DNA from 3 places in the Microbacterium sp. NPDC091382 genome. Region 2 is predicted to be linked to each of the others. Evidence: predicted binding sites of a transcription regulator. Region 2 holds the regulator's gene; each other region holds the start of a gene.

The links. Region 2 encodes HrcA, which represses chaperone genes, less so after heat shock. Its sites were predicted from a motif close to TTNGCACTCGNNNNNNNCGAGTGCNAA; they were not measured.
Region 1: groES (co-chaperone GroES) is a predicted target of HrcA. The motif match lies at 4,264-4,290, and genes of this name have one in related genera.
Region 3: ACIQLK_RS05035 (Hsp20/alpha crystallin family protein) is a predicted target of HrcA. The motif match lies at 5,276-5,302, and genes of this name have one in related genera.

What each region holds. Positions count from the first base shown of each region.
Region 1 is NZ_JBIVUD010000001.1:3,451-13,721, reverse strand. Features, by position in the region: gene tsaE (tRNA (adenosine(37)-N6)-threonylcarbamoyltransferase complex ATPase subunit type 1 TsaE) at 1-237, shown strand, start outside; gene tsaB (tRNA (adenosine(37)-N6)-threonylcarbamoyltransferase complex dimerization subunit type 1 TsaB) at 277-945, shown strand; gene rimI (ribosomal protein S18-alanine N-acetyltransferase) at 942-1,439, shown strand; gene tsaD (tRNA (adenosine(37)-N6)-threonylcarbamoyltransferase complex transferase subunit TsaD) at 1,441-2,514, shown strand; gene ACIQLK_RS00050 (hypothetical protein) at 2,511-3,026, shown strand; gene ACIQLK_RS00045 (SAM-dependent methyltransferase) at 3,028-4,227, opposite strand; gene groES (co-chaperone GroES) at 4,379-4,675, shown strand; gene rarD (EamA family transporter RarD) at 4,823-5,761, shown strand; gene ACIQLK_RS00030 (ABC transporter substrate-binding protein) at 5,917-7,278, shown strand; gene ACIQLK_RS00025 (ABC transporter ATP-binding protein) at 7,431-8,195, opposite strand; gene ACIQLK_RS00020 (ABC transporter ATP-binding protein) at 8,192-9,253, opposite strand; gene ACIQLK_RS00015 (branched-chain amino acid ABC transporter permease) at 9,243-10,223, opposite strand; gene ACIQLK_RS00010 (branched-chain amino acid ABC transporter permease) at 10,230-10,271, opposite strand, start outside.
Region 2 is NZ_JBIVUD010000002.1:579,427-589,697, reverse strand. Features, by position in the region: gene ACIQLK_RS10340 (ExeM/NucH family extracellular endonuclease) at 1-2,897, opposite strand, end outside; gene lepA (translation elongation factor 4) at 3,112-4,962, shown strand; gene ACIQLK_RS10330 (DUF1990 family protein) at 4,972-5,622, shown strand; gene hemW (radical SAM family heme chaperone HemW) at 5,622-6,839, shown strand; gene hrcA (heat-inducible transcriptional repressor HrcA) at 6,910-7,944, shown strand; gene dnaJ (molecular chaperone DnaJ) at 7,976-9,091, shown strand; gene ACIQLK_RS10310 (16S rRNA (uracil(1498)-N(3))-methyltransferase) at 9,094-9,831, shown strand; gene ACIQLK_RS10305 (HIT domain-containing protein) at 9,876-10,223, shown strand; gene ACIQLK_RS10300 (PhoH family protein) at 10,180-10,271, shown strand, end outside.
Region 3 is NZ_JBIVUD010000001.1:1,040,582-1,050,852, reverse strand. Features, by position in the region: gene sfnG (dimethylsulfone monooxygenase SfnG) at 1-508, opposite strand, end outside; gene ACIQLK_RS05055 (TetR/AcrR family transcriptional regulator) at 696-1,280, opposite strand; gene ACIQLK_RS05050 (SDR family oxidoreductase) at 1,277-2,017, opposite strand; gene ACIQLK_RS05045 (phosphatase PAP2 family protein) at 2,271-4,064, opposite strand; gene ACIQLK_RS05040 (MarR family winged helix-turn-helix transcriptional regulator) at 4,266-4,694, shown strand; gene ACIQLK_RS05035 (Hsp20/alpha crystallin family protein) at 4,765-5,214, opposite strand; gene ACIQLK_RS05030 (prolyl oligopeptidase family protein) at 5,354-7,405, shown strand; gene ACIQLK_RS05025 (hypothetical protein) at 7,452-8,882, shown strand; gene ACIQLK_RS05020 (organic hydroperoxide resistance protein) at 8,909-9,331, opposite strand; gene ACIQLK_RS05015 (MarR family winged helix-turn-helix transcriptional regulator) at 9,345-9,767, opposite strand; gene ACIQLK_RS05010 (DUF6584 family protein) at 9,862-10,271, shown strand, end outside.

The sequences.
Region 1 (10,271 bases), on a different contig from region 2:
CGGCTCGGCTCGCCTGCGGAGCTCGACGACCTCGGTCTCGACCCCGACAACGCCGTGACGATCGTCGAGTGGGGCCGCGGCATGGTCGACGGTCTCGTCGACACCTGGTGGGAGCTGGAGATCGAGCGCGGCTGGAGCGGCACCGGCATCGACAACGCCTGCGGCACCACCGGTCACTACGCCGCAGAGCTCGAGGACGCCGCTCCCCGTATCGTCACCATCACCCGGCGTCCCTGACGAGACGTGGCCGCCGCCGGCCCGGATACCCTTGATCCTGTGATCCTCGGCATCGACACCTCCCTCGGCACGGCCGTCGCCGTGATCGACGCCGACGGTGCCGTCCGTGCCGATGCCGCCAGCGCCGACCCCCTCGGGCACGCCGAGATCATCGGCACCCAGCTCGAAACGGTGATGACGGATGCCGCGCGCGGCCCCATCGGCGCGACCGGCACTCCGGAGCCCGTCGCGTTGACCCACGTCGCCGCGGGCATGGGCCCGGGTCCCTTCACGGGGCTTCGGGTCGGGATCGCGGCCGCACGGGCCTTCGCCCTGGGCCGCGGCATCCCCGTCGTCCCCGTCCGGAGCCACGACGCGGCGGCCCTCGCGGTGCTGCTCGCAGACCCGTTCGCCGACGTCCCCCGCTTCGCGGTCGTCACCGACGCGCGCCGCAAGGAGTTCGCCTTCACGGTCTACGACGGGATCGACGACGACGGACTGCCGGCGCGCGTCACCGAGGCGACGCTCGTGAAGCGCGACGACATCGACGCCGCCCTCGCCGAGCACGGCGCCGAGCGGCGTGACACGACCGTGATCCCGGGCGCCATGGTCGCGCTCGTGGCCGCGCGCGCGGTTGCAGCCGGCCGTGTCGAGGACCTCGGCGAACCGCTCTACCTGCGCGCTCCCGACGTCACCATGCCGGGTCCGCGGAAGAAGGTCGGCCAGTGACCCTCCGCACCGCCACCGGCGACGACCTCGACGACATCATGCGCCTCGAACGCGCGTCGTTCCCGACCGACGCCTGGAGTGACGCGCTCATGGCCGGCGAGCTCGCCTCGCCCCACGGCCGCTACGTCGTCGACATCGAGGCCGGTCGCCTCGTCGGCTACGGCGGTGTGCGTGCCGTCGAGGGCGCAGCGGATGCCGACATCCAGACCATCGCCATCGCCGCCGATGCGCGGGGCCGCGGTCGCGGGCGCGCGCTGCTGCGCGAACTGCTGGCCACCGCCCGCAGCCGCGGTGCGCGGGAGATGTTCCTCGAGGTGCGGGCCGACAACCCCGGCGCCACCGCGCTGTATCTGTCGGAGGGCTTCGTCGAGGTCGGTCGCCGCCCCCGGTACTACCAGCCCGACGATGTCGACGCGGTCGTGATGCAGCTGAACCTCGTCGCCTGGGAGGCGCGGACCACGGCCGCCCCGACGGCCGAGAAGGGCTGGTGCTGACATGACGCACGAACCCCTCGCACCCGAACCACTCGTGCTGGGCATCGAGACGAGCTGCGACGAGACCGGGATCGGCATCGTCCGGGGCCGTACCCTGCTCTCGAACACCATCGCGAGCTCCATGGACGAGCACGCCCGCTACGGCGGCGTCGTGCCCGAGGTCGCCGCGCGCGCCCACCTTGAGGCTCTGCAGCCGGCGATCGAGACTGCTCTCGCCGAGGCGCGGGTGACCCTGGCCGACGTCGACGCGGTCGCCGTCACCAGCGGGCCCGGTCTCGCCGGCGCACTGATGGTCGGGGTCGGCGCCGCCAAGGCGCTCGCCGTCAGCCTCGACAAGCCGCTTTACGCCGTCAACCACCTCGTGGGTCACATCGCCGCGGACATCCTCACCGGCGACGAGGTCGAGTACCCGACGGTCGCGCTGCTCGTCAGCGGCGGGCACACGTCGCTCCTGCTCGTCCGCGACCTCGTCTCGGACGTCGAACTCCTCGGCGAGACGATGGACGACGCCGCCGGCGAGGCGTTCGACAAGATCGCCCGCATCCTGGGGCTCCCGTACCCCGGCGGCCCCGAGATCGACCGGGCGGCGGCATCCGGGGATCCGAACGCGATCCGCTTCCCCCGCGGCATGTCCCGCGCATCCGACATGGCCGAGCATCGCTACGACTTCTCGTTCTCGGGGCTCAAGACCGCCGTCGCCCGCTTCGTCGAGCAGCACGAGGCGACGGGTGACCCCTTGGCGGTGCCCGATGTCGCGGCATCCTTCCGCGAAGCGGTCGTCGACGTCCTCGTCACGAAGGCACTCGACGCCTGCGCCCGTCACGGCGTCCCGCGGCTGCTGCTGGGCGGCGGCGTGATCGCGAACAAGCGTCTGCGCGATGTCGCGCTCGAGCGCGCCGAGGCCGCGGGAGTCGCCGTCCGCATCCCGCCGCTGTCCCTCTGCACCGACAACGGCGCGATGATCGCGGCACTCGCCTCCGAGCTGATCATGAGCGGGCGTCCCGCGTCGACCCTCGCCTTCGGCGCCGACTCCACCCTGCCCGTCACGACGATCCAGGTGGCGGCGTCGTCATGACCGACGAGCGGATGCCGCGCCCCGCCTCTCCGACAGCGGGTCCCTCTCCGTCGACCCGGCATCCCGCCCCCGCGACGCAGGGACCCGTCATCGAGCCCGCGTCGGAGGACGTCGCGCCGGCACCGACCGACTCCGCGCTGCCGGGCGTTCACCGCGGCGGGTTCCAACGCGAACTGACGCAGCCGCTGCCCGTCGCCCCGCCGCTCGCCGTGCATCCCGATCCGGACGACCGGGTCTCGCCCGACGTCCGGTGGATCCCGCAGCAGCCCATGCTCCCGCGCAGCGCGGGGTGGTCGCTCCTGTTCGGCGTGCTGGGCCTGGTTCTGGCCTGCTTCGTCGGCTGGGGTTTCCCGGTGGGTCTCATCGGCGTGGCGCTCGCCGTCCTTGCGCTCCGCCGCCCGTGGGAGCGGCGCGAGACCGCCCTGTGGGGACTCGGGCTCAGTGTCGCGTCGCTGATCTACAGCGCCGGATGGCTCTGGTGGGCCGCGTCGCAGGGCGCTCTGTTCGCCTGACTCAGACCCGGTCGGCGAGCACGGCGACGCGTTTCGCCTTCGGTCCCTCGCCCAGGCGCGTGAGGATGAGCGTCGCCGCCGCGTCTCCGCGCAGCGCGAGTTTGCGTCGGAACTGCGCGGGGTCGACATCGACGCCGCGCTTCTTGATCTCGACCGTGCCGATGCTCCGTGCCTGGAGCGCGGCGTTGATCGCCGGCACCTTGACCGGCAGCACCTCGCGGACGCGGAACGACTGCACGAACGGGTTCGTCAACGCGGCATCCGACGTCAGATAGGCGATGCCGTCGGCGAGCATCCCCGCCTCCAGGGTGCGCGCGACCTCGCCGATCAGCCGGGCGCGGATGACCGCGCCCTCGGGCTCGTGCAGGAAGGCGCCGAGCTCGCGCACCGGCTCGTCGGGTGCGTCGGCGGGGGCCGTGAGCTCCGCCGCCGCGCCGCCGCGGATGACGAGCGCCGAGCGTCGCACGCCCTCGCGGCGCAGCGATCCCGACCAGAGCACGAGCTCGACGGTCGAACCGTCGACGCTGATCCACTGCGCTTCGACGTCGGCGGGGATGAGGTCGCGGTCGAGTCCCGGTCCGAGTTTGATGCCCACCGGCATCCGCTCCGCCAGGGAGAAGGCCCAGTCGAGAGACGGCGACCAGTCCTCGGGGCGGGTGCGCGAGGTCTCGGAGTGCCCCGCGGTGCGCCGGGCCGGGTCGAGCCACACGGCATCCCACTCGTCGAGCACGGTGTCTTCAGCGCGGCCGTGTCGCACGGTGACGGCGTCGCCGAACGGCGCGAGGTTGTAGGCCGCAAGGGCGGCGGTGGTCTCGTCCGCGTCGACGGCGAGCACGTCGAGCCCGATGCCCGCCATTCCGAGGGCGTCGCCCCCGATGCCGCAGCCGAGGTCTGCGACGCGGTGCACCCCGGCATCCCGGAACCGTCCCGCGTGGCGGGCGGCGACCTCGAGGCGAGTGGCCTGCTCGAGGCCCGCCCGCGTGAAGAGCATCCGGTCCGCGAAGGGGCCGAACTTCGCGGCGGCGCGTACGCGCAGGTGCGCCTGCCCGACGACCGCCGACACCAGGTCGGGGGAGTGACCCGCCGCGCGCAGGCGCGAGACGGCTGCCGCGACCTCGGTGGTGGATGCCAGGGGTCCGACCTCGTCCACCATGCGCAATCCCTGCGGCGTCAGGAGGGCGGTCAGCTCGGCCTGTTCCATCCGGCCAGCCTAGGCGCACCGGCATCCGGATCACTGTTGGCACTCGCGTTGCATGAGTGCCAACCGCGCTCTAGACTTTCGTTAGCACTCTCGGTAAGCGAGTGCTGATGAGTCTTGAAGCAGGACCCCACCAGCAAGAAAGAGGTAGAACGTGTCGGTTTCCATCAAGCCGCTCGAAGACCGCATCGTCATCAAGCAGGTCGAGGCCGAGCAGACCACCGCGAGTGGCCTGGTCATCCCTGACACCGCCAAGGAGAAGCCCCAGGAGGGCGAGGTCGTGGCCGTGGGCCCCGGCCGCATCGACGACAACGGCAACCGCGTTCCGCTCGACGTCGCCGTCGGCGACCGCGTTCTGTACAGCAAGTACGGCGGCACCGAGGTCAAGTTCGGCGCCGACGAGTTCCTCGTGCTGTCGGCTCGCGACGTCCTCGCGGTCGTCGTCCGCTGACACGCAGCACCCTTCCACAGGGCCCGGATGCTTCGGCATCCGGGCCCTGTGTCTTCGGCCCCGGCCTCTCCGCCATGGCAGGATCCCGACGAACATCGGCAGGCGCCGCGGTACCGCCGCTGTCATGACCGTCGTAGGCTCGTACTCATGACACCCGAGGAAGCCGCCCGCGAGAAGTCCCTCGGCGGTGTCTTCGTCTTCTCGGCGTACGTGCTCTGGGGCTTCCTTCCGCTGTACTTCGTCAGCCTGGCTCCCACAACGCCGTGGGAGGTCGTGGGCTGGCGCATCGTGCTGAGCCTCGTCTTCTGCGTCGCACTGATCGCGATCACCCGCGGCTGGGGACGGATGCGCGTCATCCTCCGCGACCGCCGACTCATGCTGTGGACGCTGGTGGCCGGCCTCCTCATCTACGTCAACTGGCAGGTCTTCCTCATCGGCACCCTGACCGGCCACGTCGTCGAGACGAGCCTCGGCTACTTCATCAACCCGATCGCGACCGTGCTCCTGGGCGTCCTCGTGCTGAAGGAGCGTCTGCGGCCGGCCCAGTGGACCGCGGTCGCCATCGCCGCTGCGGCCGTCGTCGTCATCATCGTCGCGGTCGGGAACGTGCCGTGGATCGCCCTGACCCTCGCCGCCAGCTTCGCGACGTACGGTCTCGTGAAGAAGCGGATCGGACCGTCGGTGGATGCCGTCAGCGGCCTCACGCTCGAGTCCTTCTGGCTCGTGCCCATCGCCGTCATCCAGCTCATCGCGGTCGGGGTGACGTCGGGGCTCACCATGGGGCGCGAAGGAACCGGCCACACGGTCCTCCTCCTGCTCGCCGGTGCCGTCACCGCGATCCCCCTCCTGTTCTTCTCCGCCGGCGCCCGCCGGACGTCGCTGACGGTGGTCGGCATCCTCCAGTTCGTCGCGCCGATCATGCAGTTCCTCACGGGCGTGCTCATCCTGCAGGAGCCCATGCCGTTCGAGCGGTGGATCGGCTTCGGCCTGGTCTGGGTCGCCGTCGCGGTGTTCGCCGTCGACTCGCTGCTGGCCTCGCGTCGCCAGCGCGCTCGCGCGATGACGGCCGTTCCCGACCCCGTGTGACCGGGGCGGATGCCGCCTTCCTCGCCGTTATGGGAGCGTGCCCACCTCGTTACACATCGTTAACGAACGGCAACACTCGCGAGATGACCTCCCCGCTAGGTTGATCACACCGGGCCGGACCCGATCCGACTCGTGTCACCACAGCAAGGAGCACAATGTCCGTCTTCACCCGATCGCGCGTTGCGAAGGCCATGGGCGGCATCGCCCTCGCCAGCGCAACCGCCCTCGTCCTCGCCGGCTGTTCCGGAGCCTCCACGCCCTCGGCGTCCAACTCCGGAGACGCGCAGGGATCCGACTTCACCTTCCCCGTCAACTGCGACACGGCAGCGCCGCCGGACTACACCCCGGAGTTCACCTCGACCTCCAAGGGCCCCGCCACGGACCTCGAGTACACCATCGGTACGGCCCTGCCCGTCACCGGAAACCTCGCGTTCCTCGGCCCGCCCGAGATCGCCGGCACCGAGTACGCCGCCGACGAGGTGAACAAGGCCGACAAGGGTGTGAAGATCAACCTCGTCCAGGGCGACTCGGGCGACACCGACAACAAGGCGTACGAGACCGAGATCCCGCGTCTTCTGAACGCCGGTGCCACCGCGATCATCGGTGCAGCCTCGTCGGGCACGTCCCTCCAGTTCATCGACCAGGTCATCGCCGCCGACGCCATCCAGTTCTCGCCGGCCAACACCTCGGCCCAGTTCACCGGGTACAAGGACAAGGGCCTTTACTGGCGCACTGCTCCCTCCGATGTCCTGCAGGGCAACGTGCTCGGCAACCTGATCGCCGGCGACGGAGCGGAGACCCTCGGTCTCATCGTCCTGAACGACGCGTACGGCACCGGCCTCGCCTGCTTCACGAAGGCCGCCTTCGAGGAGGCCGGCGGCAAGGTCGTCTCGGCTGCGCTCTACAACACGGGTGACACGAACTTCTCGGCCCAGGTGTCCGATGTGCTCGCGGCCGACCCCGACGCCATCGCGCTCATCACCTTCGAAGAGGTCAAGACGATCATCCCCGAGCTGGTGTCGAACGACTTCCCGAAGGACAAGATGTACTTCGTGGACGGCAACCTCACCAACTTCGGCGACGAGTTCGAGGCCGGCACGCTGACCGGCGCCAAGGGAACCTACCCCGCGGTCGACCCGAAGAGCATCGAGTCGTTCCGCACCGACCTGAACTCGTATTGGACCGGTACGGGCAAGCCCGAGCTGAAGGACTACACCTACGGCCCTGAGTCGTACGACGCGGTCATCCTGCTCGCGCTCGCTGCACTCGAGGCAGGGTCGGCGGAAGGCCCTGACGTCGCGGCGCACCTGCAGCAGGTCTCGGGTGGCTCGGGTGACGGTACGAAGTGCACGTCCTACGCCGAGTGCGCGGACATCATCATCGGCGGCGGAGTCGCCGACTACGACGGCGTCTCGGGCCCGATCACGTTCGACAAGGTGGGTGACCCGACGCAGGCGTCCATCGGCATCTTCCAGTACGGCGAGGACAACAACTACTCGTTCCTCAACCTCGGCTGAGCCCAGCTCCGCCGTACACGACGGCCCCGGTCCTCGGATCGGGGCCGTCGTGCGTCTGCGGGGGAGGAGGACGGGCGCCGAGCGTAGGTGTGCGCACACGACGATGCCCCCGGTCACAGGACCGGGGGCATCGTTGCAGGAGTGGCTCGGTGTCAGGTGCCGAGCGTGCCGAGGTACAACCCGATGACCTTGGGGTCGTTCAGAAGCTCACGTCCGGTACCGGTATACGCGTCACGCCCCTGGTCGAGAACGTAACCGCGGTCGCAGATCTGCAGGCACCGCCGCGCGTTCTGTTCGACCATGATCGTGGTCACACCGGCTTTGTTGATCTCGGAGACGCGGAGGAAGGCCTCGTCCTGTCGCGACGGCGACAGACCGGCCGACGGCTCGTCGAGCAGCAGCACATGCGGATCCATCATGAGGGCGCGGCCCATCGCGACCATCTGCCGCTCACCGCCCGACAGAGAACCGGCACGCTGCTGCAGCCGCTTGGCGAGGTCGGGGAACACAGAGGTCACGAAGTCGATCCGCTCCGAGACCACCTTCGGGCGCTGGTAGGCGCCCATCTGCAGGTTCTCGGCGATAGACAGGCTCGGGAAGACGTTGTTCGTCTGCGGGACGAAGCCGACGCCCTTCGCGACCAGCTTGTTCGCGCGGAGGCCGGTGATGTCCTCGCCGTTCAGGACAACGGCACCTTCACGGATCTTGACCTGCCCGAAGATCGCCTTGAGCATGGTCGACTTGCCGGCGCCGTTGGGGCCGATGATGCCGATCAATTCGCCCTTCGCGGCGGTCAGGTTCGCGCCGTTGAGGATGTTCACCCCGGGAAGGTACCCGGCATGCACATCCCGCAGCTCGACGACGTTCTCGACGGCGGTCGCGGACGGCGCCGCCTGCACCGCAGCGGTGTCGCTCACTTGTTCTCCTCCGTCGTTCCCGATGCGGGGTCGGATGCCGCGCGCTCGGCGCTCTCGGCGCGTCGCGTGGTGGGGGGTGCCGACGTCTCGGATGCCGCGGGAGCGGCATCCGCTTCGACGACATCCTGCAGCTCGTGCGCCTGCGCGACGAGTTCGGCTGCCTCGGGGGTCAACTCACCCTCGTAGCGGCCCGTGACGACGCCGAGATCGACGTCCTGGTGCGCGCCGAGGTAGGCGTCGATGACCGCCTGCTCCTTCATGACCGCGTCAGGCGGGCCCTCGGCGACGACCCTGCCCTCCGCCATCACGACGACCCAGTCGGCGATGTGACGGACCATGTGCATGTCGTGCTCGACGAAGAGCACCGTCATGCCGAGGTCCTTGAGATCGAGGATGTGGTCGAGCAGCGACTGCGTGAGGGCCGGGTTCACGCCTGCCATCGGCTCGTCGAGCATGACGAAGGTCGGGTCGCTCATGAGGGCACGGGCCATCTCGAGGAGCTTTCGCTGTCCACCCGAGAGGGACGCGGCGAAGTCCTTCTCCTTGGCGTCCAGCTTGAAGCGGGCGAGGAGGCCGCGGGCCTTGTCCTCGATCTCCGCCTCCTGCTTCTTCCAGAGGAACGGGAAGATGCCCTGCCAGATCTTCTCGCCACCCTGACCGGGTGCGCCGAGCTTCATGTTCTCGAGCACCGTCAGAAGGCCGAGCGACTTCGTGAGCTGGAACGTGCGCACCTGACCCATGCGCGCGGTCTTGAATGCCGGGATGCCTGCGAGGTTGCGACCGTCGAACGACCAGTTGCCCGAGTTCGGCTTGTCGAAGCCCGTCAGCAAGTTGAAGAGCGTGGTCTTGCCGGCCCCATTCGGCCCGATCAACGCGGTGATCGCGTTGCGGGGGATCTCGAGATGCTCGACATCGACCGCGGTGAGGCCGCCGAAGACGCGCTTCACGCCGTCGACGACGATGATCGGATCGACCTTCTCGACACCGGGGCGGATGTCGCCCTTGTGCAATCCGGTCGATTTGGGACGGGGGGTCGGGGCTGCGACGTCAGCGGACAAAGGTCAGCTCCTTCTTGCTTCCGAGGATGCCCTGCGGGCGGAAGATGACCAGCAGCATGAGGGCGACGCCGACGAGGACGAAGACCAGCATCTGGCTCTGCTCAGCGGTGAGGAACGGCAGCCAGCCGATGTTCACGAGTGCGGGGAGCAGGTTCGACAGGAATGCGCGGACCACCCAGAAGAGCACAGCGCCGAGGACGGGACCGAAGATGGTGGCCGCGCCGCCGAGCAGCAGCGCCGTCCATACGTAGAAGGTCTGCGACGTGACGTAGACGTTCGGGTTGACGTTCGTGCCCATGGCGGTGACGATTCCACCGGCCGCGATGATCACACCGCCGACGATGAGCGCCTGCATCTTGAAGGCGAACACGTTCTTGCCGAGCGAACGCACGGCATCCTCGTCTTCACGGATGCCGCGGATCACACGACCCCACGGGCTGCTCATGAGCAGCCACACGAGCAGGACCACGATCGCGATCGTGATGATGCCGACGATGATGACCCACCACTGGTCGGACTGATAGGTCCACGGTCCGATGCCGTATCGACCGGGGGGCAACGGGTTGCTCGCGCGGAACGCCCCCTGGAACCCCGAGAGCCCGTCGGCCGATCCCGTCGTCTCGCGGAACGTCGAGGTCAGGAACAGGAGTCGGACGACCTCGGCGGCCGCGATCGTGACGATCGCGAGGTAGTCGCCGCGCAGGCGGAGCGTCGGGATGCCCATGACCAGCGAGAACAGCACGGCGGCGACGAGGCCGACGAGCGCCGCGACCGGCCAGGGGAGCGCGAAGCTGATCGTCGAGATCGCGAAGCCGTAGGCGCCGATGGCCATGAAACCGGCGACGCCCATGTTCAGCAGGCCGGCGAAGCCGAAGTGCACCGACAGGCCGATGGCGGCGAGGACGAAGCCCAGCGTGGTGGGCGACAGGATCTGTGCCGCGGTGTTGTTGAGGATCTGCAGGAAGTTCATGAGCCGTTATCCGATTCGCTCTCGGCGGCCGAGCAGGCCCTGGGGACG
Region 2 (10,271 bases):
CCGTCGGCCTCGACCAGGGCGTACTCGTCGAGCGCCGGAGTCGTCGTCCCCTTCGTGTAGACGTTCGCGCCGAGCTGCGGTGCGTCGAACGCGTCGGACACGCGGCCCGACAGGTCTTCGAACCCGCGGTCGAACTCGTGGTTGCCGACCGCGCTCGCCTGCAGACCCATCGCGTTCAGGACGTCGATCGTCGGCTGATCCTTCGCGACGGACGACGCGAACAGCGACGCGCCGATGTTGTCACCCGCCGACAGGAACAGGGTCGGACCGGATGCCGCCTTCCGCAGCTCTTCGACGGTTCCCGCGAACGCGACGGTGTTGCCGTCGATGCGCCCGTGGAAGTCGTTGATCCCGAGGAGGGTGAGCTGGACCGGAGCCGCCTCCGCGTTCATGCCGACGATCACCGGATCGTGGTCGCTGGAGCGGAACGGGTCGGCGGAGTAGAACTCCGTGCCGTGGGTGCGGAACCGGCTGTACTCCAGCGCGATCGACTCGCCCGAGTTGATGTTCCAGATGTCGGCATCCGTCGAGCGCGCGAGCGCCGCCTCGTTCAGGAGGATGTGGTCGAGCGATCCCGAGAGCCCCGAGAAGCTGTAGGACGACGAATCCACGTCGAACGCCTGCTCGGCATCCGCGTAACCCGCGTCGTACAGGACCTTCAGCGGGTCCTCCTGGCTGTAGGAGTTGAAGTCCCCTGCGAGCGCGACAGCATCGACGTCGCCCTGGATCTTCGCGACCCAGTCCCGGAGCGCTGTCGCCTGACGCACGCGGGACTCGGTGGACGAGCCCTGACCGTCGCCGGTGTCGGCGTCGCCCGGCCAGGGGCCGGCGGAACCCTTCGACTTGAAGTGGTTCACGACGAACAGGAAGGGGTCGCCGCCCGCGGCGGGCTCGAACACCTGCGCGATCGGCTCCCGGGCATTGCCGAACGCCTCGCCGTCGGCACTCTGGTCGCCGAGGGCGCGCGCAGCGCCGACGGGGGAGACCAGAGCGGGCTGATAGATGATCGCGTTGGTGATCACGTCCTGCTCGGATGCCGGGGGCAGGTCCGTCGACGAGGGCACGAACGCCCACGTCCCGGCACCTGCCTCGGCGTTGAGCGCATCGACGAGGGTCGACGTCGCCTCGTCGGTCTCTTCGCCCAGGGCGGCGGAGTTCTCGATCTCCATGAGGCCGACGACGCCGGCGTCCACCGAGGCGATGGCCTCGACGATCTTGGCCTGCTGACGAGCGAGGTCTGCGGCATCCCACGCACCGCGCTGGGCGCAGCCGTCGCGGACGGTCACTCCGTCGCCGAACCGGTCGGTGTAGGCCTCGCAGCTCGCGGAGTCGGTGCCGAGGGTCGTGAAGTAGTTGAGGACGTTGAACGAGGCGATGGAGAGGTCGCCGCCGACCTCGGCCGGGGCGTCCGTGCGGACGTTCTCGAAGACGACCTCGTCCGTTCCCGTCCCGTCGCCGACGAGCGGCTGCGTGGGGTTCAGCTTCCAGGTGTCGTTTCGGTAATCGACGATGAGCGGTGCGGTGAAGGTGACACCCGCACCGACGGTCACGGGTTCGGTGAGCGAGACGTAGGCCGGGGTCAGGGACTGGTTCGCGGCCGACGTGTAGTCGAGCCCGGCTCCGTCGTCGAGGCGCACACCGCGCGCGGCGTTGTCCGCGGCGACGGCGGCGGCGGCGGCACTGCCGGGGCGGGCGGCATCCGTCGGCTGACGCAGGGGCTCGGACCCGGCGGCGAGGCCCACCTCGCCGAAGCGGTTGGTGCTGTACGTGTCGCTGACGGTGAACTCGCCCCGGGGTTCGATCAGCATCGACTCGAGCGATTCGCGCTGCGCCGCCGTCGTCGGCCAGCCCACGGTGGAGGGCGTGGGCGCCTCCGCGTCCGCGATGACCTTCGCGTCGCCCGCCTTGACGGTGATCTCGGTGAGACCGTTGAATTCCGACACGGCACCTGTGACGGTCACGGTGTCGCCGAGGGTGACCTCTCCGGTCGCTCCGGGCGCGTAGACGAAGACGGCGTCCGACGCCGTGTGGGTGGCGAGGTCGAGCTCGCCACCGCTTCCGGCCGTCTGGATGACATAGCCGTTGTAGCCGCCCGACGGGTAGTGGGCGGTCACGACACCGGTGGTGGTGACGGTCTGCCCAGCGAGGGGAGAGGCATCCGTCGTGCCCTGGATCTCGGCGATCGTCGCGACCTGCGGCTCGGGATCCGGTTCGGGCTCGGGGTCGGTGCCCGCGCCGAGGCCGGTGGGCGTGGGAGCGCCCGCGGTGAAGTCCGCTGCGTTGTCGGCGGTGTTCGTACCTTCGTCGTCGCGCGAGACGCTGGTCGCGTTCGAGGTACCGGGCGCGGGCGCCGATCCGGCGAACGCTGTGGCGGTGGGGCCCCAGCCGACGAGGTCGACGACCTGGTCGAGCGCGGCGATGCCGGTGCTGCCGGTGAGGGCGGTTTCGCTCGAGACGAGTGCGACCTTGGCGCCGCTGCCGCTCATGGCGATGGACCCTTCGACATCGGCGTCGAAGCCGGGAAGGGAGGTGTTGGTGCCCGGCGCCTGACCGATGAGGAGGTTCGCGCCGGCGGGCAAGTCGATGTCGCCGATCTTCGTCACCTGCCACGAGGCGCCCGTCGCCGAGGCGTACTGGACGCTGTAGCCGCTCAGGTCGACCGTCTCGTCGCCGGTGTTCACAAGCTCGACGAAGTCGCGATTGAACGCGGCCCCGTTGTTGCCGCCGCCGCCGTACACCTCCGAGATCACGACGGGGGAGTCGGGCGAGACCGCGGCAGAGGCCGCGGAGGGGACGAGCGCGAGTCCGGCTGTCGTCAGGGTGGCGACGGTCAGCACCGCACAGGTCCGGCGGAGAACCGGACGTGCGACGGACGCGGGGGCAGGTGGGTGCGACACGGTGGGTTCTCCCGAGGCGGCTCGGGCGCGGGGCTTATCGCGCAGGAACCGACCGCCACACTGAGCATTCGGGCGGTCCAGGGCACCCCGCAAGTGTCAGATCGGTTAACTCTTTCTCATGCGCCCGTCCGCTGGCGTGTCGATCGGGCGACCGGTTATTGTGCCCGATCCGTGGGGCGGGTGCGCTGCCGCTCGCCGGTAGACTCGGCTCGTCATGTCACCCCGCGCCCTCACGCCCCTGCAGCCCGCGGCCACGCCGCCCGCGCAGCTCCGCAACTTCTGCATCATCGCCCACATCGACCACGGCAAGTCCACGCTGGCCGACCGCATGCTGCAGATCACCGGCGTGGTCGCCGATCGCGACATGCGCGCCCAGTACCTGGACCGCATGGACATCGAGCGCGAGCGCGGCATCACGATCAAGAGCCAGGCGGTCCGGATGCCGTGGGCCACCGCCGACGGCACGTTCGCCCTCAACATGATCGACACCCCCGGTCACGTCGACTTCACCTACGAGGTCAGTCGGTCGCTCGCCGCGTGCGAGGGGGCGATCCTCCTCGTCGACGCCGCGCAGGGCATCGAGGCCCAGACGCTCGCCAACCTCTACCTCGCGCTCGAGAACGACCTGGAGATCATCCCGGTCCTCAACAAGATCGATCTGCCCGCCGCCGACCCGGAGAAGTACGCGGCCGAGCTCGCGAACCTCATCGGCGGCGACCCCGCCGACGTCCTCAAGGTGAGCGGCAAGACGGGCATGGGCGTCGAGGCGCTCCTCGACCGGATCGTCGAGCGCATCCCGGCACCCGTCGGCGACGCCGACGCTCCGGCCCGCGCGATGATCTTCGACTCCGTCTACGACGCCTACCGCGGCGTCGTCACCTACGTCCGCATGGTCGACGGCAAGCTCGAGCCGCGTGAGCGGATCCAGATGATGTCGTCGAAGGCCGCGCACGACCTGCTCGAGATCGGCGTGTCGAGCCCCGAGCCCGTGCCCACGAAGGGGCTCGGCGTCGGCGAGGTCGGCTACCTGATCACCGGCGTGAAGGACGTGCGTCAGTCGAAGGTCGGCGACACGATCACGAATCACCGGAAGCCTGCGGCGGACGCACTCTCCGGCTACACGGATCCGAAGCCCATGGTCTTCTCCGGGATCTACCCGATCGACGGCAGCGACTACGCCGAGCTGCGTGAGGCGCTCGACAAGCTGAAGCTCTCGGATGCGTCGCTGCAGTACGAGCCCGAGACCTCCGTCGCGCTGGGCTTCGGCTTCCGTTGCGGGTTCCTCGGCCTCCTGCACCTCGAGATCATCACCGAGCGCCTCTCGCGCGAGTTCGGCCTCGACCTCATCACGACGGCGCCTTCGGTGACGTACACGGTGACCACGGACACCGGCGACACGGTCACGGTGACCAACCCCTCCGAGTACCCGGACGGCCGGGTGGCCGAGGTCTCCGAGCCGGTCGTGAAGGTCGGCATCCTGCTTCCGAAGGACTACGTCGGCACGGTCATGGAACTCTGCCAGTCGCGCCGAGGCACCCTGCTCGGGATGGACTACCTCAGCGAGGACCGCGTCGAGCTCCGCTACAACATGCCCCTCGGCGAGATCGTCTTCGACTTCTTCGATCACCTGAAGTCCAAGACGCAGGGCTACGCGAGCCTCGACTACGAACCGGCGGGCTCGCAGACCGCGGACCTCGTCAAGGTCGACATCCTCCTGCAGGGCGAGAAGGTCGACGCGTTCAGCTCGATCGTCCACCGCGAGAAGGCCTACGGCTACGGGACGATGATGACCGAGCGTCTGCGCAAACTCATTCCGCGCCAGCAGTTCGAAGTGCCCATCCAGGCCGCGATCGGCGCCCGCATCATCGCTCGCGAGAACATCCGCGCCATCCGCAAGGACGTGCTCGCCAAGTGCTACGGCGGTGACATCACCCGCAAGCGCAAGCTGCTCGAGAAGCAGAAAGAGGGCAAGAAGCGCATGAAGATGGTCGGCCGCGTCGAGGTCCCCCAGGAGGCGTTCATCGCCGCCCTGTCGGGCGATGTCGAGGGCAAGGACAAGAAGTAGGCTGTCACGATGCGCCGCGGGAGTTTCCAGGCAGGGACCGTCGACTACGCCGCCGTCGGGGCCACGCAGGCCCCCGATCTGATGGGCTATCCGCCGCAGGGGACGACCCCGGCGGAGGCCTCGTGGCGTCTCGGGAGCGGTGAGGACCGGTTCGCCACGTCGACCGAGCAGCTTCTCGGGTGGGGTGCGCAGCGCGGCGCCGGCCTGCAGGTCGCCGATGTGCGCCCGGCATCCGGGCCCATGTACTCCGGCGTCGGTTTCGATGCCGACGGCAACGCCGTCCAGCCGAGCCGGCTGGACGATGAGCAGCGTTTCGATGCTGACGGGACGCCGTTCGTGAGTGCCGGCACGACGGCGCACGTCCACGGTCGGGTCGGCGGGATGAAGGCGGATGCCGAACTCCGCGTCATCTCGGTGATCGACGAGCCTCGTCGGGTCGGGTTCTCGCTGGGAACCGTCGGCGGATCGGTCGTCAGCGGCGAGGAATCGTTCCTGGTCGAGTGGCGGGATGACGACGAGGTGTGGTTCACCGTCCGCGCCTTCGACAAGCCGACGGGCCTGCTCTACCGACTCTGGCGTCCGCTCGTGAAGCGTCGCCGTAGCGCGCTGTTCCAGGGCTACCTGCAGGCGATGTCGCCCATGTACGCCACCGGCTCCTGATGGGATCGGCCCTCCCGCTCGGCGACCCCGCACCCGTGGACGGCGCGCTCCCGCACGACGTCGCTGTCGATCCCGACGTCGACTTCGGGGTCTACCTGCACGTCCCGTTCTGTCGCGTGCGATGCGGGTACTGCGACTTCAACACCTACACCGCCACCGAGCTTCGGGGTGCGCGCCAGGACGCGTACGCCGAGGAGGTCCTCCGCGAGATCGCACTGTCCCGCGAGGTCCTCGCGGCGCGCGGACCGCTGCGACCGGCCCGCACGGTCTTCTTCGGTGGTGGCACGCCCACCCTCTTGCCACCGGGGGACCTCGCTCGCATGCTCGACGGCGTCCGAGACGCGTTCGGACTCGTAGACGGCGCCGAGGTGACGGTCGAGGCCAACCCCGACACGCTGACGGATGAGGTCGCGCGGACCCTCGCCGACGCCGGTGTCACCCGCTTCTCGATCGGCATGCAGTCGGCCGTGCCGCACGTTCTCGCCGCGCTCGACCGCACTCACGACCCGGCGAACATCGCGACCGCCGTCGCGGCGGCTCGGAACGCCGGACTCGCGGTGAGCCTCGACCTCATCTACGGCGCGCCGGGGGAGTCGCTCGAGGACTGGCGGACATCCCTCGAGACCGCGATCGAGCTGGCGCCCGATCACGTCTCGGCGTATGCGCTCATCGTCGAGGACGGTACGAAGCTCGAGCGGCAGATCCGCCGCGGCGAGGTGCCCGCGCCCGACGACGACCTGCAGGCGGACATGTACGAGCTCGCCGACGAGCTGCTCGCTGCCGCCGGATACGGCTGGTACGAGGTCTCGAACTGGTCGACGGCTCGGTCTCAGCGTTCCCGCCACAACCTGTCGTACTGGCGGGGCCAGGACTGGTGGGGCTACGGCCCCGGCGCCCACAGCCACGTCGGCGGGATGCGCTGGTGGAACGTGAAGCACCCGGCGGCGTACGCGCAGCGGCTCGCGCTGGCCGAATCCCCGGCCGCGGGACGGGAGAGGCCGGATGCCGAGGCTCGCCGCCTCGAGGACATCCTCCTCCGCTCGCGCATCGCCGATGGCGTGGCCGTCGACGAGGCGACGGTCGCGGGGCGGCGGAACGTGGCATCCCTGATCGCGGACGGACTCGTCGACGGCGCCTCCGCCGTGCGCGGGCGCATCGTCCTCACCCGCCGTGGAAGGCTGCTCGCCGACGCCGTCGTGCGCGCCCTCACGGAGTGATCCGAGCGGATCGCCTCACGCGCGGTAGAATTGGCACTCCCAGATCGAGAGTGCCAGCGGAGGAGGGGTGATGGTCTCGGAACGCGGTCTCCAGGTGTTGCGCGCGATCGTCCAGGACTACGTCGACACGCGGGAGCCGGTCGGCAGCAAGGCGATCGTCGACCGCCACCAGTTCGGCGTCTCCGCCGCGACCATCCGGAACGACATGGCGCTCCTCGAGGACGAGGAGCTCATCACCGCACCCCACACCTCGTCGGGGCGCGTTCCCACGGACAAGGGCTACCGGGTGTTCGTCGACCACCTCGCCGACGTGCGTCCCCTCACGACGGCGCAGCGGTCCGCGATCGGGTCGTTCCTCGAGGACACCGGCGATCTCGACGACCTCCTCGTCCGCACGGTCCGCACCCTCACGCGGTTGACGGGCCAGGTCGCGATCGTGCAGTACCCGTCGTTCGCGCGGGCGAACGTCTCGCACGTGGAGGTCGTCCACCTGGGTGGCACCCGCGTCGTGATCATCGTCGTCACCGACACCGGTAGGGTCTCGCAGCGCGTCGCCCTGCTCGCGACCGAGCCGACCGCCGAGGAGGCGCAGCAGCTCAAGCTCGCCATGGCAGCCCTGCTGACGGGGAAGAGCGTGCGCGACGGCGCTGCCGCGATCGGTCGCATCCTCGAGGAAGAGGTCCCCGCGCCCCGCGAGGAGAACCGCCGCATCGTGCTTCGCGCGATCGGAGAGGAACTCGACGGGTTCCGTCACGACCGCATGGTGATGGCGGGGTCGGCGACCCTGGCACGGCGCGAATCCGACTTCCGCGGCAGCATCTATCCCCTCCTGGAGGCGATCGAGGAGCAGGTGACCCTGCTGCGGCTCATGGGCGAGATGGTCGCGGACGACCGGGGCCTGGCGACCAGCATCGGGCGGGAGAACGAGCCGTTCGGACTGTCCGAGGCATCCGTCGTCGCGGGCGATTACGACGCCGGCGGATCCCATGCGCGCGTCGGAGTGCTCGGGCCCACGCGCATGGACTACCCCACGAATCTCGCGGCGGTCCGGGCCGTCGCGCATTACCTGACGCGCCTTCTCGAAGAAGACGAGACGTCGCGCTGAACGAATCGGCCCGCGGGCCGGAGAGGTGATTGTGGCTGACCACTACGAGGTCCTGGGTGTCGCGCGCGACGCGAGCCCGGAGGAGATCAAGAAGGCTTACCGGCGTCTGGCGCGCCAGCTGCATCCGGACGTGAACCCGGGCGAGGACGCGTCCGAGCAGTTCAAGCTCGTGACCCACGCCTATGACGTCCTGAGCGACCCCGATCAGCGTCAGCGCTACGACATGGGTGGAGACCAGGGCGGTTTCGGGGGCGCCGGTGCCGGCTTCGGCGGATTCAGCGACATCTTCGAGAGCTTCTTCGGCGGGGGCGGCGGCGGAACCCGCGCCGGGCGCCCGCGGTCGCGTCGCGAGCGCGGGCAGGACGCCCTCGTGCGCGTGGACCTGGACCTCGGCGACGTCGTCTTCGGCGTCCACCGCGACATCGAGGTCGACACCGCCGTCCTGTGCGAGACGTGCCAGGGCTCGTGCTGCCAGCCGGGCACTCAGCCCGTGACCTGCGACATCTGCCACGGCTCCGGCCAGATCCAGCGGACCGTCCGGAGCCTCCTCGGCAACGTCGTCACGTCGCAACCCTGCACCACCTGCCAGGGCTACGGCACGACGATCCCGTACCCCTGCTCGACGTGCCAGGGGCAGGGACGGGTGCGCGCCCGCCGCACAGTGTCGATCGACATCCCCGCCGGCGTCGAGACGGGGCTGCGCCTGCAACTCCCGGGCTCGGGCGAGGTCGGTCCCGCCGGGGGCCCGAACGGGGACCTCTACCTCGAGGTGACGGTCGCGCCGCACGACGTCTTCAGCCGTGACGGCGACGATCTGCTCGCCACCCTCGAGGTCTCGATGATCGACGCGATCCTCGGGACGAGCGTGACCATCGACTCCCTCGACGGCTCGGTCGACCTCGACATCCGTTCCGGCGTCCAGTCCGGCGACGAGCTGACGATCCGCGGGCGGGGCATCACCCCCCTTCGCGGCGACCAGCGCGGCGACCTCCGCGTCGGCGTGCAGGTCGTGACCCCCTCGCACCTCGATCCGAAGTCCCGGGCCCTCGTCCAGGAGCTCGCGAAGCGGATGCGTCCGGCCCCGCCGCACCTCGCCGAGTTCCACCCGGGCCTCTTCTCCAAGCTCCGCGGCAAGTTCAAGCGCTGATCGTGGCCCTCCACTTCCTGATCGAGGATGCCGGGGCCGCCGGCCCGGGCGACGTCGTCCGGCTGACGGGCGCCGAGGCGCACCACGCAGCGGCGGTCCGCCGCATCCGGGTGGGGGAGGACGTCACGGTCGGCGACGGCCGCGGCGTATGGCTCAGCGGAACGGTCGCGGCGGCCGCGCCGAAGGAAGTCGTCGTCGAGGTGTCGGCGCGAGCGGAGGTACCCGCTGCGTCTCCGCGCACCGTCCTCGTCCAGGCCCTCGCGAAGGGCGATCGTGACGAGCTCGCCGTCCAGGCCGCCACCGAGCTCGGCGTCGACGCGATCCTGCCGTGGCAGGCCGCCCGTTCGGTGTCGCGGTGGGAAGGGGCGAAGGTCGCCAAGGGCGTCGCACGGTGGGAGACCATCGCCCGGGAGGCCGCGAAACAGGCGCATCGACCCTGGCTGGCTGAGCTCGACCAGCCTGTGACCACGCGGGACCTGGCGGCGCGTGCCCGGGATTCACGGATGCTGGTGCTCGAACCCACGGCATCCGTCGCCCTGTCGCGCATCGCGATCGATGCCGACGACGCGAGCGACGTGATCCTCGTCGTGGGGCCGGAAGGCGGCATCTCGCCGGAGGAACTGGACCTGCTGCAGTCGGCGGGTGCCACACTCGTGCGGCTCGGCGACACCGTCCTGCGCACGTCCACGGCCGGTCCCGCCGCCCTCGCGATCGTCAACGCCGCCCTCGGCCGCTGGTGAGCCCGACCCGACCGGGGTGGGAAGGCGCTGAGTAGACTGAGGGGATGAGCGAGCCATCGGTGTTCACCCGCATCCTCCGGGGTGAGATCCCGTCCGAGATCATCGCGGAGACCGACAACGCGTTCGCGATCCGTGACATCGCCCCGCAGGCGCCCGTCCACTTCCTCGTGATCCCCAAGACCGAGCAGTACCGCGACGTCGTTGAGCTGTCCGCGGGCGACCCGGCTCTCCTCGCCGAACTGATCGGGCTCGCCAACAGCCTCGCCGCGGAGCACGCCGGTGGCGACTTCAGACTCGTGTTCAACACCGGCCCGGCCGCCGGTCAGACCGTGTTCCACGTCCATGCGCATGTGCTGGGCGGCGGACTCGCCGAAGGGAGCCTCGGTGGCTGACGGCGCCGAACCCACCGTCGCGCACATCTACGCCGACGGCGTCGCCAT
Region 3 (10,271 bases), on a different contig from region 2:
CGTTCTCTTCGGTCCAGAGCTTGCGCAGCACCTCGATGAACTCGGCTGAGCGACGGTAGCGCTCGTCGTGCTCGAGCCAGGGAAGGCCGAGCTTCGTGTACTCGTCCTTGAACCAGCCCGAGACCACGTTCACGGCGGCGCGCCCCTTCGAGAACTGGTCGGCGGTGAGGATGAACTTCGCGAGCACCGCCGGCTCCCAGAGGCCGGGGTGCACCGCGGCGATGACCTTCAGCTTCTCGGTCGCGAGGAGCAGCGCGAGGCTGATCGACGTCGACTCGTGCTGCTGCGCGGCGCCGTAGCTCGACAGGTAGCGCACCTGGCTCAGCGCGTACTCGAACCCGACGCGCTCGGCCGTCTGGGCGAGCTTCACGTTGTAGTCGTAGTCCCAGTACGTCCGCTGCTCGATGTTCGAGACCACGAGCCCGCCGCTGACGTTGGGGACCCAGTAAGCGAACTTCAGGGGCTCGTGGGACGAGGCCGGATCGTGCGAGGACGTCTGCTCGGTCATGAGATCTCCGGAAAGTGGGCTGCGCCGCGAGACGGCGGTATCGGATGCGTTCCCGGGAACCTTCCGCCTGAGGCGATAGGGGTGTCAATCGATGTGAACCCATGTGTCGCACCGTGACGTATTGCGTCCATGAGGCGACCTGCTGAACGCGCTGCGTCGATCGGTGGTGCAGCCCGGCTCTCGTACGTCAGGGCACGCCCGGCCACCACGCAGGCATGAGCCGGAACAGGCGCCCCTCGGCGGCATCGACATCGATGTCGTCCTCGTGGATCCACTCTTCGAGGAGTCCGGCGATCCCCCCGGCGAGGTACGCGGCGGCCTCCTCTTGATCCCGCTCCCCTCGAGGCGCTCCCATGACGCCGGCCGCGGCGACGTCGTCGAGTGCGATCCTGGCGCGCTCGCGAATTCGGTGACGCAGAGCGGCGTTCAACGCGCCTGCCGCCGACGAGGCGAACAGTGCACGGTAGATGTCCCGGTGCTCGACGAGGGCGGCCATCAATCGACGCGTCGCGGAGTGATAGGCCCGCGCCGCACGCTCGCCGGAGGACACGTCGTCATCGACGGTGGCCAGCCGGTCGATCTCCTCGGCGAGGATGCCCACCGCGAAGGCATCCACCCGGTCGGCGTGCTTGTAGAACGTCGTCCGATGAACTCCCGCCTCACGGCAGAGCTGTGAGACCGTGATCGACTCGAGCGGCTGCGCGGAGAGCAATCGCACGAGCGCCGCGCGGAGAGCGGCGCTCGTGCGGGCTTGCCTCGGGTCGACCGTCACGCGCCGTAGTGGGCCAGGCCGGCGGTCTCACCACCGTCGGCGACGAATTCAGCACCGGTCGAGAAGCTGGACTCGTCGCTCGCGAGGAACAACACGAGTCGCGACAGCTCGACAGCTTCGCCCATGCGGTGAAGCGCGACGTGGCTCTGTGATGCGTCCAAGCCCTCCGTCATGGGCGTGCGGATCGCACCCGGGTGCACCGAGTTGACCCGAATGTTGTACCGCCCCAGGTCGAGCGCCGCGTTCTTCGTGAGGCCACGAACCCCGAACTTCGACGCGTTGTATCCGGGCAGCGCCTCGTATCCCTGCAGCCCGGCCGTCGAGGACACGTTGATGATCGACCCGGCGCCACTGCGCTTCAGCGGCTCGATCGCCGCCTTGATGCCGTGGAAGACCCCCGTGAGGTTGATGCCGATGATCCGATGCCACTGATCGATCGAGTAGTCCTCGATCGGTGCGAAATCCGCGATGCCGGCGTTGTTGACGACGATGTCGAGCCGACCGAACTCCTGCTCGGCGACGGCGACGGCCTTCTCCCAGTCGTCGTAGTTCGTGACGTCGAGGTGCACGTAGCGCACGGCATCACCGAGGTCGGCGGCGAGCGCCTGCCCCTCCTCGTCCAGCAGGTCTCCGATGACCACCTGCGCACCCTCCTCGACGAAGAGTCGTGCGTGCTCGGCACCCATGCCTCGCGCGCCTCCGCTGATCAGGGCGACCTTTCCGCTGATTCGTTCCATGGGGAACTCCTTTCGATACACCTAATCTACATCTGTCGATTAGATGTGTCTCCGGCGTAGAGGAGACGCAACGCGGGCTCATCACAAATTGATAACAGGAATCTCTTGCCACCGTTATCTCGTCGTTATACAGTCATTGCACGGTAGATGTTTTGCTGTGGCAGCTACCGACATGTGATTGCAGGACACTCTTGGTGCAAAGGGACAAGGGCCGGCTGGATGCCTCTCCAGCCGGCCCTTACTGCGTGACGCGTCAGACGGTTCCGCTCCGGCGGCGGCGCATCAGCAGCACCACACCGAGGGCGAGGAGGGCCGTTCCCGCGCTTCCCGCGATCCACAGCGGAGCCGACTGGCCGCCCGCCGACGCCAGCTCCCGATCGTCGATCGCGGCGGCCTCGCCATCGGCGACCGTCACCGTGGCCCAGCCGACGAGATCGCCGGACTCATCGACGACGGCGACGCGGTGCGTTCCCCCTTCGAGGTCGGCCGGGAGCGCGAAGGTCGCCGAACCTGCGGCATCCGCCGTCACCTGTCCGAGCGCGGTCGGGGTCGAGTAGATGAACCCGTAGTACTGCTGCCCGGCCGTCAGACCCGAGACCACGATGCGGTCGCCGCGGACGGATGCCTGGATCTTTCCCTGCGCTGCAGCGGGGAGGTCGTCACCGTTGGCGACGGGTGCACCCGGTGCGCCCCCCGTCGACGGGAGCGTGGGCTGGGGAGCCGGAGTCGGCTCCGGAGCCGGAGTGGGCTCGGGGTCGGGAGTCGGCTCAGGGTTCGGAGTCGGCTCCGGGTCGGGCGTGGGCTCGGGGTCCGGAGTGGGTTCGGGGTCGGGCGTGGGCGCGCCGATCACGACGGACCCGTCCTCGCGGACGGTGACCTTCGCGGCCATGGCGGCCGCGAGGTTCATGCGCTGCCAGCTCTCCTGCTCCCCCACGTCCAGCGGGTTGCCGGAGTCCGTCGCCGTCACGGCGAGCACCTGACGGCGCTGCTGGGGCGTCAGTTCGGGGTGAGCCGAGACGAGCAGCTCCTCCGCGCCCGCAGGCACGACGACGGGAACGCCCTTCGGGCCGGTGGCGGGGAACCCGTAGCCCAGGTGCTCCTGGTAGTACGCGAGCGCCTTGTCCGTCGTCAGGTACGGGACGTCCTTCTCGATGCAGTTCTCGAGGGTGTCGCCGCAGCCGCGCTCGAGGACACCGCGGAGCTCGGCGGCGGCCTCGTCCACGAGCTTGCGCATAGAGGGATCGGCGAGCCGGAGTGCGATGATCTTCTGGCCCATCATGCGGCCGCTGATGACGTCGAGCGGATAGTGAGCCGCCATCACGATGCGGTTGTTGCCGGCCTCGGCCGTGCGCGCGAGGATCTGCGGCGCGAGCTCGGGCAGCATCTCGGCGAGCGCCGTGCCCTGCCAGTACGCCTGGGACGTGTGCCCCGACGGGAACGACCCGCTCTTGGAGCCCCACGCGTCGCCGCCTTCCTTGTCCCGGTAGACGAGGTCCTTCGTGGTGTCGAGCCGCAGATAGGGACGCTTGTAGTCGAAGTAGTTCTTCGGCGGGTTGCTCGACGAGGTCGACCCGAGCTTGCCGCCTTCCTTGTTCAGGAGCCACGTCAGCTTCGGCAGCTCGCCGTCGGCGACGGCGCCGGCGTAGATCGCCCCGAGCTTCTCGCCGAAGGCGTCGCCCATGCTGACGGACATGTCCTGGTACTGGTCGACGATGGCGCGCTCCACCTGAGCATCGGATGCGGTGAGGTTGATCTCGCTCGTCAGCTCGTCGTTGTAATCCATGACGGCTGCGTTGCCGCCCTCGCCGCGATCCGTGCGGAGATCCTCGAAGACGTCCATCATCTGCACCGACCAGTTGTCGGCGCTGGGTGCCTTCGAGTCGCCGGTCGACGCGGTGGCGTCCGACGCGTAGGTCGCGGTCATCTGCTCCTCGGTGAAGCCGGCGGCCGCGAAAGCGGGCCCGGCCGTCAGGGTGCAGGCGACGAGGACTCCGAGTCCGCCGATCGCCATACGGGCACGAGTGCCTCGTCGTCTTGTCTGTGTCATCACGCTCACGGGCGCGCCTCACTTCCATTGGTTGCGGGAGTCGTCGCAGACTATCGATGACGAGGATATTTGTCAGGACATAGCGACAACCAGGTCCATGAGAATGCTCTCCTGAAGGGGGAAACACCGCGTGACGTGCGGGTGACCGCAAGGCGACCGATCGCGCTCGTCGTGGAGGCACGCGGCGATACAGTGGACGCCATGACCGACCGACGCCTCGCCATCGCCGCATGGGAGAGCCTCTTCCGCGCGCAGCACGAGGTCATGGCCGAGATCTCGCAGGACTTCGACGACGACGAGCTCTCGAGCGCCGAATACGACGTCCTCCTCACGGTGACCCGGTGCGACGAGCACACCGCGCGCCTGCGCGACGTGACCGCCAACATGCTGATCAGCCAGCCCAGCGTCTCGCGCCTGGTCGATCGGATGGTCGCGCGCGGCCTCGTCTCGAAGTGCCCCGACCCGCAGGACGGACGCGGCGCGATCCTGCGCGCGACGGACAAGGGCGCCTCGACGTTCCGGCGCGTCGCGACCATCCACGGGCGCACGATCGCCGAGCGGATGTCGGTGCTCACCGACGACGAACTCTCGCAGCTCGAACAGCTCACCGCCCGGCTGCGCGGGTTCTGACCGCAGACGAATCGCCCCGCATCCGGCACGGGATGCAGGGCGATTCGTCACTGCGGGACCGGCGATCCGGTCACTGGTCGATCGGCTGCGGCTCGCTCTCGCGGGTGGCGATCGTCGGGGCCGAACCCTCGGCGACGACCTCGACCTTGCGCGGCTTGGCCTTCTCGCTCACCGGGATGGTGACGGTCAAGACGCCGTTGTTGTAGGTCGCGGTGATCGCCTCGGTGTCAATTCCCTGGCCGAGGTTGAGCTGGCGGAGGAAGCTCGCGGTCTCGCGCTCGCGCGTGATCCACTTCACTCCGTCGGCCGCCCCCACGGTGCGCTCAGCGCGGATGGTGAGCAGCTGGCCGTCGACGTCGATGTCGACCGAGCCCGGGTCGATGCCCGGAAGGTCGGCGTTGAGGACGTAGTGGTCGCCGTCGCGGTACAGATCCATCGGCATCCGTCGCGGGCCGCGGCGCGTGTCGAAGAGGGTCGACGCGATGCGGTCGAGGTCACGGAACGGGTCGTAGGTCGCCATGATTCTCTCCTTCGGTGATGTGGTCTCAAAGTTGAGCCTCGGCGGCTCAAGTACGTTCAGATTAGCACTCTCGATATGCGAGTGCCAACGGTTCTCGCACGGCGAACGCACCCCGCGGACCGCCCCGTAGGCTGGCGGCATGAGCGCCCCTGAGATCGCCCCCGAGCCCGCCGATCCCTTCCTCTGGCTGGAGGTCATCGACGGATCCGAGGCCCGCGCGTGGGCCGCCGAGCAGACGGCCGAGACCGAATCGGCCTTCGCCGGAAACGCCCGGACGTCGCTCGAGAGCCGGCTGACCGGCATCCTGCAGGACCCCGATCGGCTCGTCGTCCCGAGTCGGCACGGCGATCTCATGTACGACCTGTGGCGGGATGCCGAGAACCCCCGCGGCCTGTGGCGTCGCACCTTGCGCGCCTCGTTCACGGCGGGTACCCCGGCCTGGGAGGTCCTGCTCGACATCGATGCTCTCGGCCGCGAGGAGGGCACGGCTTGGGCGTTCGCGGGCGCGGCCCACGGTCCGGCAGGCAGCGGCCGGGCCCTCGTGCGGCTGAGCCCCGACGGCGGCGACGCCTCCGTCGTGCGCGAATTCGACCTCGAGACGCGTCGCTTCGTCGACGACACCCCGTTCGCTCTCGACGCCGAGAAGACGATGATCGCGTGGATCGACCGCGACACCCTGCTCGTCGCGACCGCCCTGCACGGCGGCGGCGTCACCGACTCGGGCTACCCGATCAATGCCCGCGCATGGCGCCGCGGCGAGTCGCTCGAGGACGCGCCGCCCATCGTCACGGGTGTCGCGTCGGACGTCGGCGTGTTCGCGCACGTCGACCACACCGGCGGCACGGCGACCCCGATGGTGATCATCGCCCACGACTTCTTCCACTCGGAGGCCTGGGTGTGGGACGGCGGCGAACCGCGCCTCATCGCCGTGCCTCAGGACGCGAACGTCGACGTGCACGGCGAGATCGTCACCGTCCGCACGACGACACCGTGGCAGATCGGCGACACGACGCATCCCGCCGGCACCCTGCTGATCGGACCTCTCGACACCGTCACAGAGGGGGATGGCTCGGACCTTCGCGTCGCGTTCGCCCCGACCGACACCGCCGTCCTCGAGACGTGGACCTGGACGCGGAACCGGCTCGTCCTGACGGTGCTCGACCGGGTGCAGAGCCGGCTCGTGTCGCTGGACCCCGACACACTCGTCGGGAGCGACATCGACCTGGGAATGGGCGACGCCGACCTCTTCAGCGCGAACATCGCGACCGCCGACGACGACGAGGACGACGAGCTGTGGGTGGTCGCGCGCGGCTTCCTCACGCCGCCGACCCTGCTCGTCCTCGAGCCGGGTGCGGAACCGCGTGTCGTCGATCGCAGTCGCGCCACCTTCGATGCGTCCGGCCTCGTGGCCGAGCAGCACTGGGCGACGTCGGCCGACGGCACCCGCGTGCCGTACTTCGAGGTCGGTCCGCGCGAGCGCTCGGGCGCCCTTCCCGTGCTCATGAACGGCTACGGCGGGTTCGAGCACGCGCTGACGCCCGAGTATCCGACGATCGTCGGTCCCGCCTGGCTCGAGCAGGGTCGTGTCTACGTCGTCGCGAACATCCGCGGCGGCGGCGAGTTCGGTCCCGAATGGCACCTCGCCGCCCTGCGCGAGAACCGCCATCGCGCCTACGAGGACTTCGCCGCCGTCGCACGTGACCTCGTCCGCCGCGGCGTCTCGACCTCCGACCGGATCGCCTGCCACGGCCGCAGCAATGGTGGCCTGCTCGTCGGCAACATGCTGACCCAGTATCCCGACGACTTCGGGGCGATCGTCTGCGGCGTGCCTCTTCTCGACATGAGGCGGTACACGCGGCTGTCGGCCGGTGCCAGTTGGATCGCGGAGTACGGCGACCCCGACGACCCGGCCGAGTGGGAGTTCGTGAAGACCTTCTCGCCGTATCACCTCATCGAGCCCGGGCGGCGGTACCCGGCATCCCTCATCTACGCGGCCGCGAGCGACGACCGGGTCGGCCCCGTGCAGGCGCGCAAGATGGCGGCGCGGTTGGCGGACGAGACGGATGCCGAAGTGCACTACCTCGAGCCGATCGAGGGCGGTCACTCCGGAGCGATCGACGCGGCCTCCACCGCGGCGCTGCACGCGACGATCCACGCGTTCCTCGACCGCACGGTGGCGCGCGCCGACTGAGACAGCGCCGGCCCGCCCTCTACGCTGGGGGCGGGAGGTCCACCGCATGAGCACCATCGGGGCCGCCGAGGATGACCTCGCGGCGACGCTGTCGGCCGTCGCCGATCGCGTCCGCGTCGACGATGCGGCGGCGGAGCGGATCCGCGCGAACCTCCCGACGCTGCTCGCGGCGCTGGCCCGACGCGGAACGGCCGCGGATGAGCTCGACCTCGTGACGGCGGCGGTCGTCGCGGCGAACGGACGCTCGCTCGACCTCAAGGTGCACGGCGAGCAGCGTGCCGCGAACTCCGCCCGGACGAGTTCGCGATTCGCCCTCGGCGCCGCCTGCTACGCCGACAGGTACGCCGGGAACCTGGCCGGCCTCCGCGACGAGATCCCCGCCCTGCGCGACCTGGGTGCGAGCGTGCTCCACGTGCAATCCCCGTTCGCCCGTCGCGAGGACGGCACCGTCGACCTGCGGCGCGGCGACCCGGGCCTCGGTTCGATCGACCGCCTGTCGGACCTGGCGGCCCAGCTCCGACTGTCGGGCATCTCGCTCGCGGTCGACGTCCCCGCGCGCGACGATCTGGCGGGGCTGATCGACGACCTGCTCTTCCTCGCCGGGCGCGGCGTCGAGGTCTTCCTCCTCCCGCATCGTGACGCGGTGGACGTCATCGCCGCCGTGCTGGCGATCGGTGCACCGGGGGTCGATGTGCTCCCGGCATCCCCCGGTTCCGCTCCGCTGTGGCACGCCCTCGCCACCGGCGACGCCGCGCCCCTGCAGCGTGCTCTCGAGGCGCGCGCCGGCAGCATCGATGTGGCCGCCGTGCGGGACGCGGATGCCGTCGTGTGGCAGACGGATGCCGCCGAGCTCACCGCTCGCTACACGGACGGCTCGTCGTTCGGCCGCGGCCTGCCGACGGCCGGCGGCGTGGCCGGGACGACCGCATCCCTCGCCGGGGTCGAGGCCGGCGATCCGCTCGGCGAGGCGCGCGTCGTCCTCGCGCACGCGCTCGCACTGAGCGTGCCGGGCCTTCCCATGCTGTGGCTGGGCGACGAGGTCGGGCAGCTGAACGACCCCACGTTCCGCGACGATCCGGAGCGTCAAGACGACCCGCGCTGGACGCACCGCGGTCAGAAGCCGCGCGACCGCTACGCGCAGAGGACGGATGCCGCCACCTCGGCCGGCCGCATCCACCGCGACCTCACCAAGCTCATCGCCGTCCGGCACACGACGCCCGAGTTCGACGGGACGCGCCTGATCGGTTTCGGCGTGCCCGCGGCATCCGTCGTCGGGTATCAGCGTCCCGGAGACGACACCGTCGTGCTCGTGCTCGCGAACGTGTCGTCCGAGCCGGCGCACGTCCCTGCGGAGACGCTGTCAGGATTCGCCCCGACGGCACTCGATCTGATCGAGGGCGTGGAGCTCGGAATCGACGAAGGGCTCACGCTGCCCGCCTGCGGTTTCCGCTGGCTGCGCGTGAGCCCTGTCGTCTGAGTGCGGCCCTCTGAGACCGGCCGAGGTCAGTCCTCGACGACCGTGACCGTGACCTCGATGTTGCCGCGCGTGGCGTTCGAGTAGGGGCACACCTGGTGTGCGGCGTCGGCGAGAGCCTGCGCCTGGTCGTGCGGCAGGTTCGGGATGACGACCTCGAGCTGCACGGCGAGACCGAAGCCGCCCTCGCCGTTGGCGCCGATGCTGACGCGCGAGCCGACGCTGGTGTCCTCGAGGGTCACCTTCTGAGCGCGGGCGACGGACTGCAGGGCGCTGTGGAAGCACGCGGCGTAGCCGGCGGCGAAGAACACCTCGGGGTTCGGAGCGCCACCGGCGCCGCCCATCTCCTTGGGGACGCGGACGTCGGTGTCGACGAGGCCGTCCAGGGAGCGGACGTGGCCGTTGCGGCCGCCTCCGGTCGCGAGTGCTTCTGCGGTGTAGAGAGCTTCCATGATGTCCTTCGGGTCAGGAGGCGATCGCCTCGTCGGTGGTACGCATGACGCGGTTCAGGTCGTGGACCACGTCGAGCAGCATCCGCGCCTTCTCTTCGTCCAGTCCGGTGCAGCGCGCGATCTCCGCGCCGACGACGGAGAGCTCCGAGCGGAGCGCACGGCCGTCGTCCGTCAGCGAGACCTCGACGACACGGTCGTCGTGAGGGCTGCGCGAACGGGAGACGATGCCGCGCGCTTCGAGGCGGCGGATGAGCGGCGACAGTGTGCCCGAGTCGAGGAAGAGCTCTGCGCCCAACTCCTTGACCGACCGGGGCTCCTGATCGCCGAGAGCGACGATGACGAGGTACTGCGGGTACGTCAGCTTCCACGGCGCGAGCACGCGCCGATACGCCTGCCCGAAGGCGTGGCTGGCCGAGTACACCCCGAAGCACACCATCTGATCGGTCGCTCTCATACCGATATGGTTGCACGCAATCGAGTTGTGCACAACTTAACTGAGGGTGAACGACGGTCGCGGCCATACTGAGGTAATGGGGACGACGGATGCCGCGATGGCCGACGCATTCGACCGGGCGGCGGTCGTCGGCACCGGACGCGCTGCCCGGCCGTTGCGGTCCGCCCTCGAACGCGACCCTCACGACGCCGACCTGAGAACCGCGCTGGTGGTGCTCTACCGCGCCGGCGGAGCGCGCGAGCAGGCCGGTCGATACTCCGTCGCCGCGCCCGACGCGGACCCCGACGAGGTGTCCGCCTACCTGCGCTGGGCGATCGCGCAGGGAGCCGACGAGGCGCGCGTCCGGCGCCTCAGCCTCCTCGATGACAGCCAGCCGCTGCCGGACGGCTTCGTCGCGGATCTCGCGGCCGGCAGGGCGCGACGCACGCCCGCCGAGGCGTGGGAGACGCGGGGCGGTACCGCGATGTTCGTTTTCGGTGCGCTGAT